DNA from 3 places in the Xenorhabdus sp. XBWT genome. Region 2 is predicted to be linked to each of the others. Evidence: predicted binding sites of a transcription regulator. Region 2 holds the regulator's gene; each other region holds the start of a gene.
The links. Region 2 encodes PurR, which represses purine synthesis genes. Its sites were predicted from a motif close to CANGCAAACGTTTGCNTG; they were not measured.

Region 1: a site for PurR is predicted at 2,195-2,212, ahead of AC5JQI_RS07075 (amino acid aminotransferase). Genes of this name have one in related genera too.
Region 3: a site for PurR is predicted at 2,515-2,532, ahead of purH (bifunctional phosphoribosylaminoimidazolecarboxamide formyltransferase/IMP cyclohydrolase). Genes of this name have one in related genera too.

Annotation. Positions count from the first base shown of each region.
Region 1 is NZ_CM180990.1:1,578,711-1,583,003, forward strand. Features, by position in the region: gene AC5JQI_RS07060 (MBL fold metallo-hydrolase) at 1-174, shown strand, start outside; partial or broken gene AC5JQI_RS07065 (IS3 family transposase) at 261-560, opposite strand; gene AC5JQI_RS07070 (transposase) at 565-849, opposite strand; gene AC5JQI_RS07075 (amino acid aminotransferase) at 939-2,129, opposite strand; gene AC5JQI_RS07080 (porin) at 2,372-3,490, opposite strand; gene asnS (asparagine--tRNA ligase) at 3,798-4,293, opposite strand, start outside.
Region 2 is NZ_CM180990.1:2,432,924-2,437,216, reverse strand. Features, by position in the region: gene punC (purine nucleoside transporter PunC) at 1-616, opposite strand, end outside; gene punR (DNA-binding transcriptional activator PunR) at 739-1,647, shown strand; gene purR (HTH-type transcriptional repressor PurR) at 1,651-2,676, opposite strand; gene sodB (superoxide dismutase [Fe]) at 3,238-3,816, opposite strand; gene AC5JQI_RS10685 (Grx4 family monothiol glutaredoxin) at 4,179-4,293, shown strand, end outside.
Region 3 is NZ_CM180990.1:431,494-435,786, forward strand. Features, by position in the region: gene purD (phosphoribosylamine--glycine ligase) at 1-754, opposite strand, end outside; gene purH (bifunctional phosphoribosylaminoimidazolecarboxamide formyltransferase/IMP cyclohydrolase) at 786-2,375, opposite strand; rRNA gene AC5JQI_RS01865 (16S ribosomal RNA) at 2,967-4,293, shown strand, end outside.

The DNA of each region.
Region 1 (4,293 bases), 850 kb from region 2:
TTTAAAGGAAGTGTCGGTCGTACGGATTTTCCGGGTGGAAATTATGATGAATTGATTCAATCCATTAAAGAAAAAGTGCTGCTTTTGGGGGACGATTATCAATTCATTCCCGGTCACGGACCGATGTCAACATTAGGATATGAACGGAAGACTAACCCTTTCCTGCAAGATTAATGAGATGTATTTTTTATCGTAATAGTTTGTATTAAAAAGATAAAAGCCGTCCTTCTGAACTGACCCCAAAAAGTTGGACATTTTAGTTAAGCGGCATGTAAGGCCTGATTTCGATATTCTATCGGAGTTAGGCCTTTTAATTTCACCTTAATCCGTTTTGTATTGTAATATTCGATGTATTCTTCTATCTTTTCAATCAGTTCATCAGCATCTTTAAAGTACTGTCGGTGATACATTTCTGTTTTGAGTAAGGCAAAAAAGTTTTCGGCCATCGCATTATCCAAACAGTTCCCTTTCCTCGACATACTTTGCTTAATATCTTTATCAGCAAGTTGTTTTTGATAAGCCCTATGTCGATATTGCCAACCTTGATCACTGTGAATGAGTGGCTTAGCGTGAGCATCTACCCGGGGTCGTTAAATTGAGAACTGCGCTAGTGTGAGTGAGAGACCAATCATTTGTCCACATTAATTTCAAAGCATGGAGTTTTGTTGTAGCACAAAGAGAGTGAGGCGTTGGCAAAAAAGCGTTATCACCATGAATGGCAACAACTTGAGACCAGTATCGAATTTGTCGAGAAGAGATTGAATATTCCGCTGATAGCTTATCCGATGCGTTACCTGCTAGACATCGTTTAGCAATCATGATTTTTAGTTCACGACTATATTTAGACATAAAAAACCCCCAGTCATTGGTTGTCCAACTATTGGGGGTCACTTCACTTCAGCGGCTTTTTAGATAATATATCAATACTCAGATAAAATTTAGAGTACAGCAACGATAGCTTCACACAGAGGAACCATGTTCTCCAGTGTTAAACCCGCTACATTGATACGACCAGAACTAACGGCGTAAATACCAAACTCTTCACGCAGACGATCAACCTGTTCTTTAGTCAGGCCGCTGAATGAGAACATACCATTTTGAGAAATAATAAAGCTGAAGTCTTGCTTCGCACCTTTTTCCTGCAAGGTGTTTACAAACAGTTGGCGCATACGTTGAATACGTTCGCGCATTGTTGCCAATTCCTGAATCCACTCAGCTTTCAAATCATCGTTGGACAGAATTGTTGTAACAACGGAAGCACCGTGTGCTGGTGGGTTAGAGTAATTGGTACGAACAATAGACTTCGCTTGGCTGAATGCTTTTTCTGCGGTATCGCTGTTTGTTGCAACGATGGTGCAGGCTCCAACACGTTCATTATACAGGCCGAAGTTTTTGGAATAAGAGCTGGCAACGATCAGTTCATTATGATTCTTGGTAAAAATGCGCAGACCTTCTGCATCTTCATCTAATCCCTTGGCAAAACCTTGGTAAGCAAAGTCAAATACAGGCAACCAACCATTTGCAGCAGATAAATCAGCCAGTTTTTGCCATTGTTCAGGTGTTGGATCGATACCGGTCGGGTTATGGCAGCAACCGTGCAACAGAATAATATCACCTGCTTGTGCTTCAGACAGGCTTGCTAGCATGCCTTCGAAATTCAGCGCATGTTTTTCTGCATCGTAATAATTGTATTCGCGGATTTCTAAACCAGCGCTGGCGAAAACACCTTTATGGTTTGGCCAGGTAGGGTTGCTGATCCAGACACGTTTTGCATTGGTCTGTTTAGCAATAAAATCAGCGGCAGTGCGCAGTGCGCCAGTTCCGCCCGGGCTTTGTACAGTACGGGCACGCTTATCAGTTACGACAGGACTGGATTTGCCAAAGAGCAGTTCTTGAGTGACACGGCCAAATTCAGGTAATCCGCTAATTGCCAGATAATTTTTGGTGGTTTCGTTTTCCAGCAGGAATTTCTCTGCTTTTTTAACGGTGGTCAAAACAGGAGTTTTACCTGTTTCGTCTTTGTAGACTCCGATACCCAAGTTAATTTTATTTTCACGTGGATCCGCTTTAAAGCTATCTGCTAAACCAAGAATAGGATCGGCAGGCGCTGCTGTGATTTTCTCAAACATTTTTTTGATTCCAAGACTCGGAGAGTTAAGCCTAAAATAAGTTATACGCCGCTCAGAGTAACCTTAAGGAATACATTTGCCAACCACTTGTAGCAAAAAGAATAAAATCTTGTGAAGTAGTTTACGGAGTGAGAAAAAGAGCCTGAAAAAACAGTAAAATAAAATGTAAAAAGCAGCGCCGGAGCGCTGCTTTTCTGAGATAAATATGTTTAGCTTTTAGCTAAACAGTTTATCAACAGTGATTAGAACTGATAAGTCAGGCCAACACCGAATACGTTGCGAGCGTTTGTATTGCCACCTTCGTTTTTGTCCAGCAGGTTGATTTTGTAATCAACATAGGTAGACAGGTTTTTGTTGAAGTAGTAGTAAGAACCTACAGAAACATATTTAACCAGATCTGCGTTGAAACCTTTATCACCGTCGTTACGCTCCAGATCCTTACCTTTAGACTGAACGTAAGCCAGAGATGGCTTCAGGCCGAAATCAGAGAACAGGTATTGTGCAACCAGTTCAAAGTTCTGAGTTTTATTGGCGATACCATTGAAGTGGTAAGCTTTATTTCTGCTTACATTTCCACCAATGCCTGAAGTCATATTACGGGTTTCACCGTACATAGCTGCCAGATATACGTTGTTAGCATCATATTTAGCACCGATGTTCCATGCTTCTGCACGCTTACCGTGAGCAGCAGTGGTATCCCAGTCATGGCCACGAGTAGAGTTAGCGTAAGAACCACCAACAGTGATACCGTAACCTACGTCATAAGTGGTAGCCAAACCATAACCGTCACCATTTGCAGTAGCACCGCTACGCTTATTTTTGGTGCGCTCGCTGTTCTGACCTTGGTATTGCAGAGCAAAGCTCAGACCATCAACCAGACCGAAGAAATCAGTGTTACGGTATGTCAGCAGGCCGGTAGCACGGCCAGTCATGTAGTTGTCAGTGTGAGCCATGGAATCACCACCAAAGATTGGCAGTACGTCAGTCCATGCGCTGACGTCGTAGTTTACGCCGTAATTACGGCCGTAATCCAATGAACCGTAGTTAGCGAATTTCAAGCCAGCGAAAGCCAGACGAGTAGCAGTATCTTGTTTACCTTCTTCAGTATGAGCTTTCAGGTTGTATTCCCAACGACCGAAACCAGTCAGTTGGTCAGAGATCTGAGTTTCGCCTTTGATGCCGATACGAGCATAAGAAGCATCGCCGTCTTCGCTGCTTCTTTTATCTGCGATTTGGTGACGAACGTCTACTTTACCGTACAGATCCAGTTTGTTGCCATCTTTGTTAAAAATCTCAGCCGCGTTTGCTGTACCAGCAACCAGCAGAGCTGGGATTACCACTGCAAGAATATTGCGCTTCATTATTATTACCCTCATTGGTGTTATCCAGACACTTGTTACTGTCAAAAATAGAACACTAAAAATTTTTGGAACTATTTGTAGGTATCGAGTGTCTTATTAATTGGCGATCAGTGTTCCATTGGTAATGAATTTTATCTACCCTCAAAATGCTACAAAAGTGCAAAATAAGTAACAAAGTGAAAATAGATATTTCAAAATGTAAATATCAGGGAACTTTTTTCGTGCAGTTTTCGCAATAAAATGAAAAAAGCCAACTTTCGCTGGCTTTTTGAAGGATTGATTTTAGATTATTTTTTGATCTGATTCATTAGAAACTTGCGTTTCTTGGCGTCCGTGGGAATGGAATAACATCACGAACATTTGATACTCCAGTAACATAAGCCACTAAACGTTCGAAGCCTAAACCGAAACCAGAGTGAGGAACGGTGCCGTAACGGCGCAGATCACGATACCACCAGTAATCTTCTTTATTCAGCTCCATCTCTTCCAGACGTTTATCCAGCATATCCAAACGCTCTTCACGCTGAGAGCCTCCGATGATTTCACCGATTCCCGGAGCCAGAACATCCATCGCAGCAACAGTTTTGCCGTCTTCATTCATACGCATATAGAAGGCTTTGATGTCTTTTGGATAGTTTTTCATGATCACTGGCGCTTCAAAATGTTTCTCTGCCAGATAACGCTCATGTTCTGATGCCAAATCCACGCCCCAAAAAACGGGGTTCTCAAATTTCTGGCCGCAATTTTCCAGAATTTTTATTGCATCAGTGTAATCTACCTGAACAAAGTCAGAATCAACAAAT
Region 2 (4,293 bases):
GTAATTTAAAGAAAGAAATCGTTGTTTTACCTTCGGTATTAGTTTCGGTATTACCATATTTATTGGTTAATAAAAATGTTGGAGCCAGTAGCAAGAGCGTTACTGCCAATAATACAAGGAAAATAATTCTCCAGCCATCATGCGTCAATAACCATGCCCCCAATAAAGGTGCAAGGGCAGGAGAAAGCGCAACTAAAGGCATGATCATGGCAAAAACGCGTTTGGCTTGTTCTGTATCATATCTGTCAACGACCAGAGCCTGCCAGGAAACCGCCGCAGAACAGACCCCTACCGCTTGAATAAATCTCAGTACAAGCAATTGCGTGGAATCAGTTATCCAGAGCATACCTAAACAGCTAATGGAAAACAGAGATAATCCGATAATAAGAACAGGCTTTCTTCCTAAACGGTCAGATAATTGCCCCCATAACAGCTGGGCAAAGGCAAAGCCAGCGAGAAAAATACTGAGACTCGCACTGATAGAATTTGCTGAAGTACCTAGTTCTGCTTTCATTGTGTCAAAAGCAGGCAGATACATGTCGATAGCCAAGTAACCGAGCATACTCAGCCCGGAGAGATAGAACATGAATAGAATTGAATTTTTATTTGTTTCCATTGTGTTAATAATTTGATTTGTAGTTGATAAGAGAATACCCGACTTATTCTATATGGCATGATTTTTACTTGTGAAACGGTAATATTTGCACCATTCTGTGAAAAAAATTGAAAGGAAGATATATGTGGTCTGAATACTCTCTGGAAGTTGTTGATACTGTTGCCAGAACAGGAAGTTTCAGTGCGGCTGCATCTGAGCTTCATCGAGTACCTTCTGCTATAAGCTATACAGTAAAACAACTTGAAGAATGGTTGGCTGTGTCTTTATTTGAGCGTCGTCACCGTGACGTTGATTTGACTGAAGCAGGCGCTATTTTTGTCAAGGAAGCCCGCTCTGTTATCAAAAAAATGAATCACACCCGACATCAGTGCCAACAAGTGGCTAATGGTTGGCGGGGGCAGTTAAGTATCGCCGTTGATCAAGTTGTAAAACCTGAGAGAACTCACCAATTAATTTTGGATTTTTACCGACATTTTCCTGATATTGAGCTATTCATCTACCCTGAAGTCTTTAATGGTGTATGGGATGCACTAGTCGATGAGCGGGTGGATGTCGCTATTGGCGCGACACGGGCGTCTCCTGTTGGTGAACGGTATAGTTTTAAGGATATGGGATTCATGCCTTGGATATGCGTAGCTAGCCCTGAGCATGAGTTGTCAGGTATATCAGGAAAATTAAATGATGACCAAATGCGACCTTATCCTAGCCTATGTTTAGAAGATACTTCACGTAGCTTACCCAAACGTGATACGTGGGCTTTAGATAATCAGCGACGGTTGGTGGTTCCAGATTGGAATGTTGGACTAAATTGCCTGATGGATGGACTATGTATGGGAATGGTGCCCAAGCATCATGCATTACCGTTGATCCGCAAGAAAAAACTGATAGCGCTCGAACTCGAACAACCATTACCTGATAGTCCATGCTGCTTAGCATGGTCGCAAAAAAGCCATTCACCAGCATTAAGTTGGTTGTTTGATTATCTTGGCGATAGTGAAACACTTAATGCTGAATGGTTGCAAGAAAACTAATTATCAACGACGATAGTCGATGAAAGGTCCATCCGCGACAGAACGTCGTTCAACGAGGCGTGGATGGACTTCAATCGTTTGTGCCTCTTCACGCTTGTTGACTATCCTATCCAATAACGTTGAAAAGGCCATTTGTCCCAGACGTTCTTTAGGTTGGTGAATCGTGGTCAATGCGGGAGTAAAATAACGGGCATTACGGATATTGTCATAACCGATGATAGAAATATCTTGTGGAACGCGTAGCCCCAGCTCATCAGCGGCACAGATTGCCCCCATTGCCATAACATCCCCACCGCAAAAAACAGCCGTTGGGCGATGTTTTTGATTCAGGATCTTACACATGGCCTGATAGCCGGATTCAGGCTCAAAGTCGCCTTGCACAATCCACTCATCCCGAATAGCGACATTGGCTTCTTTGAGCGCCTTGAGAAATCCTTGGTGACGTCCGCCGCCAGTATTTCTTGCCAGAGAGCCGGGAATAGACGCAATATCCCTGTGACCACGTTCAATAAGATAACGGCCTGCCAAGTAACCACCATGAAAAGCGTTATCAATGATTGCATCGGTAAAATCTCCCCGAGATTCGCCCCAATCCATGACGACCATGGGAATATTACGGTAATCTTCTAGCATGCCCAAAAGCTGCTCAGGGTATTCGGAGCACATTACCAGCAGGCCATCTACACGTTTTTGTGCCAACATGGCGAGGTAAGCTTTCTGCTTATCAATATTGTTATGAGAGTTGCATAAAATCAGGGTATAGCCTTTTCTATAGCAACTATTTTCAACAGATTCTATGATTTCAGCAAAATATGGAGCTTCACTCGACGTTGCCAACAATCCGATAGATTTTGTGTGGTTAACTTTCAAGCTACGGGCAACGGCGCTGGGAGAATAATTTAGTTCTTTAATAGCAGCCCAAACGGTAGCCTTTGTATCTTCGGCGACGAAACGGGTTTTATTGATAACATGGGATACGGTAGTGGTCGAAACACCAGCGCGTTTGGCCACATCTTTAATCGTTGCCATGATAAAAAGGACTCCTGACCTTATGGTCTAAATTTATATACCTTATCTTTCAAGCTGCTGCTTTGGTTGATAGCATCTACTTACCGATATGCTTCAACTTGAAATCTATTGGATATGGATATTTGTTAAGCGTTTGCCAACATATTTATATATAGAGTGATGGCTGGCAATAATTTAGCGATGAACCTTGAATTTTGTCTGATCTAACTCAAAAGTGAAAGTAATAATCAATGCTATAAAGAGTATAGATTCAAGATTGCTGTATGTTTTTTCAGATAATACGGTAACTGATTATACAAAATTTATGGTGTTGGGTAGTTTTACTTTGTACATTGAGGAAGTTCTATGGATACAGATCTGAAGTTGGGATTAATGGTTGCCGGTAGTGCATTAATCATGATTGTTTTTTGGGGAAGCCTTTGTATTATCTAATCAGGATCAAGAAAAAGAATTGACGTGTAACATCTCTTGCTTGAAGGGCCGGTTTTCCGGTATTCATTATTCAGTGAATGGAAGAAAGCCCGCCCTTGTTATTATAATTTGGTATGAAAATTGAGCTTATTAAGCCAAGTTTTCCTCAACAAATTTCCAGTTGACCAAAGACCAGAAATGTTCCAAATATTGAGGGCGTGCATTACGGTAATCGATGTAATACGCGTGTTCCCAAACATCAACAGTCAGAACTGGTTTATCTTCGCCGGTCAGTGGAGTGGCGGCATTAGAAGTGTTAACGATAGCCAGGCTTCCGTCAGTTTTCTTAACTAACCATGTCCAACCTGAACCAAAGTTTTTCAGGGCAGCATCAGTAAACAGCTGTTTAAATTCAGCAAAAGAACCGAAGGCATGATTAATGGTATCTGCTATTTTTCCAGTTGGTTCGCCACCACCATTTGGTGACAGGCTATGCCAGTAGAAAGTATGGTTCCAGACTTGCGCTGCATTATTGAAGATGCCACCTTCAGATGTTTTGATGATTTCTTCCAGAGATTTCCCAGAAAATTCGGTATCTTTAACCAAGTTATTCAGGTTTACAACGTAAGCGTTGTGGTGTTTACCATAATGGTATTCTAGGGTTTCTGCGGAAATGTGCGGTTCCAGGGCATTTTTGGCATAAGGTAATGCTGGTAATTCAAAAGACATTGCATGCTCCTTTTTAATATCGGGTTTTTGGCTCAACAAACCATGACTTAAAAGATACTAATCATGGCCAGAGCAAATTTAAGCTTATTATCATGTTGCTATTTTGGTAATTATCTTAACAATTTTTCTGCTAAAGAACAGAGTAAAAGATGCTGCTTAGCGGCGATCTGGTGTATAATTGAGCTGTTATACGGGCTGAATACACCCAGTGAGGGGAAAATATCGAACGCTCACTTATTTCATATCATGGCAAAAAATTTAACGTAAAAAGTTCGCGGTAGAAAAATCAGAGCAGAAAGTGGTATTCTGAATCAATCTTTTCTGATACTGAGAATAGCGCTTGCAGTTTTAAGGAAGCAATAATGATGACTACTAATATGAACACTAACACAGTTTCTGATACAACGACTCAGGAAATTATTGAAAAAATCAAACGCCAAATTAGCGAAAACCCAATTCTGTTGTATATGAAAGGTT
Region 3 (4,293 bases), 2.0 Mb from region 2:
TGATTTTTTCCATGACACATTGGTGAATATCATTCGTGACGACAGGGGCTGGTGAGTAAGCGCCCATACCGCCGGTATTTGGCCCGGTATCGCCGTCACCCACACGTTTGTGATCCTGACTGGTAGCCATAGGAACCACGTTTTTACCATCAACCATGACAATAAAACTGGCTTCTTCGCCATCCAAAAATTCTTCAATGACGATACGATGCCCTGCATCACCAAACGCATTACCTGCCAGCATGTCTTTAACGGCATTCTGCGCTTCTTCTATGGTCATGGCGACAACGACACCTTTACCAGCAGCCAGGCCATCCGCTTTAATGACAATCGGGATTCCCGCTTTTTCCAAATAGGCCAGTGCTGGCTCAATTTCCGTGAAATTCTGGTAGGCTGCGGTGGGAATATGATGACGGGCGAGGAAATCTTTGGTGAAGGCTTTGGAACCTTCGAGTTGAGCCGCAGCTTTTGTCGGGCCGAAAATAGTTAGCCCTGCTTGCCGGAAAGCATCAACTACACCGATAACCAGTGGAGCCTCAGGCCCCACGATGGTCAAACCGATATTATGGCTTTGGGCAAACTTCAGTAATCCATCAATATCGGTCGCGGTAATGTTCACATTTTCTAAATTCGCTTCCAGCGCAGTGCCTGCATTACCCGGTGCGACATAAACCTTATCTGCCAAAGGTGATTGTGCCGCTTTCCATGCTAACGCATGCTCTCTTCCACCATTGCCGATAATCAATACATTCATTTAAGGCTCCTATTATTCAGGCGAAAGATTGTTAATGGCGGAAATGACGCATGCCAGTGAAGATCATTGCGATACCGTGTTCATCAGCAGCAGCAATAACTTCATCATCCCGAATGGAACCACCCGGTTGGATGACACAGCTCACACCTACTGCGGCTGCGGCATCAATGCCATCCCGAAACGGGAAAAAGGCATCTGAAGCCATGGCACAGCCTCTAACCTCTAATCTTTCATCTTCCGCTTTAATACCCGCTATTTTAGCTGAGTAAACACGGCTCATTTGCCCTGCGCCAATACCAATTGTCATATTGTTCTTGGCATAAACAATGGCATTGGATTTGACAAATTTTGCCACTTTCCAGCAGAACAGCGCATCCTGCATTTCTTGTTTCGTTGGCTGGCGTTTGGAGACAACCCGCAGATCATCCTCGTCTACCATACCTAAATCGCGATCCTGTACCAGTAATCCACCGTTAACACGTTTGAAATCGAGTTCTGCAACTGGTGAGTGCCATTCTCCGCATGCCAGAACACGGACATTTTGTTTGGTCGCCAGAATTGGCAAGGCTGCTTCATTAATAGAAGGAGCAATAATGACTTCAACAAATTGGCGTTCGATAATAGTTTTCGCGGTATCAGCATCCAATTCTCGGTTAAACGCAATGATGCCACCGAATGCGGAAGTAGGATCAGTTTTGAAAGCATGGTCATAAGCGGTATGAATATCAGTACTCACTGCAACACCACAAGGATTGGCGTGTTTGACAATCACACAGGCAGGTTCGGAAAATACTTTTACACACTCTAACGCAGCGTCGGTATCCGCAATATTATTATAAGAAAGCGCTTTACCCTGTAATTGGGTTGCTGTAGCAATCGAAGCTTCAGTAATTTCTTCTTCTATATAGAAAGCCGCATCTTGATGGCTGTTCTCACCATAACGCATATCTTGCTTTTTAATGTAGTTCAGATTCAGAGTGCGGGGAAAACGCCCTGATGGTTGGCTTGTCTCACCATGATAAGGGGGAACCAGTGTGCCAAAGTAGTTAGCAATCATGCTGTCATAAGCGGCTGTATGCTCGAATGCCTTGATGGCTAAATTAAAGCGGGTAGGTTGCGTCAGCGAGTTTTGGTTGCTATCCATTTCCTCAATAATATTGTTGTAATCCTGGCTATTGACAACAATCACAACATCCTTGTGATTTTTAGCCGCAGAGCGAACCATTGTCGGGCCACCGATATCAATATTTTCTATGGCATCTTCCAGGGAGCAGTCTGGTTTTTCGACGGTTTGAGCGAAGGGATAAAGATTAACGACCACCATATCAATCGGGGCAATCTGATGTTTTGCCATTACATCATCATCCTGCCCACGTCGGCCTAGAATGCCGCCATGAACTTTAGGGTGAAGAGTTTTAACCCGCCCATCCATCATTTCGGGGAAACCCGTGTAGTCGGAAACCTCAGTGACATTTAGCTCGGCTTCGGCCAGTAGACGAGCAGTGCCCCCTGTTGAAAGCAGTTCGACACCGCGTTTAGATAAGGCTTTGGCGAATTCAACAACCCCCACTTTGTCAGAAACACTCAGCAGGGCGCGATGGATAGGACGAAGCTGTTGCATTGGTGTGATCCCTTGAATTTCATAAAACAAGAATGTGTTATTGAGAAAATCCACTGATTGAGAGAAAAAAATGGCTTAAGCAATAACATTTCAAAACAACCTAAAAAAATCATGTGGCGATTTTTCCTTCTCAGATTGTAACGAAAACGTTTGCGTGATGCTCGACAAATTTTAGCAAAATATCAAATTGTGGATAACTTTGTGTGTAATATGGTATAAACTGGCGTTTTGCTGTGTAATGCAGCGAGCAGTAATTTTTTTGAAAAAAAACTCTTGTCAGCGGCGGAAAACACCCTATAATGCGCCACCACTGACCGACGATGCGCTGAGACAGGCCGCGGCGGGAAGTCGGAAAAGAGCGAAAATAAACGCTTGACTCCGGAGGCAAAAAGCGTAAGATACGCAGCCTCGCAACCCGGAAGCCACTTCCCGGTTGCCCCGCTCTTTAACAAGTTAATCAGACAATCTGTGTGGGCACTCGCAGGACTGTATCTCACGCCGCAAGGCGAAAAAGATTACCAAGTCTTGAAGAGTGAACAACAGTTAATTCATTACGAACTAACAGGATAATTCTTTGAGCATCAAACACTTTAATTGAAGAGTTTGATCATGGCTCAGATTGAACGCTGGCGGCAGGCCTAACACATGCAAGTCGAGCGGCAGCGGGAAGAAGCGTGCTTCTTTGCCGGCGAGCGGCGGACGGGTGAGTAATGTCTGGGGATCTGCCCGATGGAGGGGGATAACCACTGGAAACGGTGGCTAATACCGCATGACCTCTTTTGAGCAAAGTGGGGGACCTTCGGGCCTCACGCCATCGGATGAACCCAGATGGGATTAGCTAGTAGGCGGGGTAATGGCCCACCTAGGCGACGATCCCTAGCTGGTCTGAGAGGATGACCAGCCACACTGGGACTGAGACACGGCCCAGACTCCTACGGGAGGCAGCAGTGGGGAATATTGCACAATGGGCGCAAGCCTGATGCAGCCATGCCGCGTGTATGAAGAAGGCCTTCGGGTTGTAAAGTACTTTCAGCGGGGAGGAAGGCGTAAGCGTTAATACGGCTTACGATTGACGTTACCCGCAGAAGAAGCACCGGCTAACTCCGTGCCAGCAGCCGCGGTAATACGGAGGGTGCAAGCGTTAATCGGAATTACTGGGCGTAAAGCGCACGCAGGCGGTCAATTAAGTTAGATGTGAAATCCCCGGGCTTAACCCGGGAACGGCATCTAAGACTGGTTGGCTAGAGTCTCGTAGAGGGGGGTAGAATTCCACGTGTAGCGGTGAAATGCGTAGAGATGTGGAGGAATACCGGTGGCGAAGGCGGCCCCCTGGACGAAGACTGACGCTCAGGTGCGAAAGCGTGGGGAGCAAACAGGATTAGATACCCTGGTAGTCCACGCTGTAAACGATGTCGATTTGGAGGTTGTGCCCTTGAGGCGTGGCTTCCGGAGCTAACGCGTTAAATCGACCGCCTGGGGAGTACGGCCGCAAGGTTAAAACTCAAATGAATTGACGGGGGCCCGCACAAGCGGTGGAGCATGTGGTTTAATTCGATGCAACGCGAAGAACCTTACCTACTCTTGACATCCAGCGAATCCTTTAGAGATAGAGGAGTGCCTTCGGGAACGCTGAGACAGGTGCTGCATGGCTGTCGTCAGCTCGTGTTGTGAAATGTTGGGTTAAGTCCCGCAACGAGCGCAACCCTTATCCTTTGTTGCCAGCACGTGATGGTGGGAACTCAAGGGAGACTGCCGGTGATAAACCGGAGGAAGGTGGGGATGACGTCAAGTCATCATGGCCCTTACGAGTAGGGCTACACACGTGCTACAATGGCAGATACAAAGAGAAGCGACCTCGCGAGAGCAAGCGGAACTCATAAAGTCTGTCGTAGTCCGGATTGGAGTCTGCAACTCGACT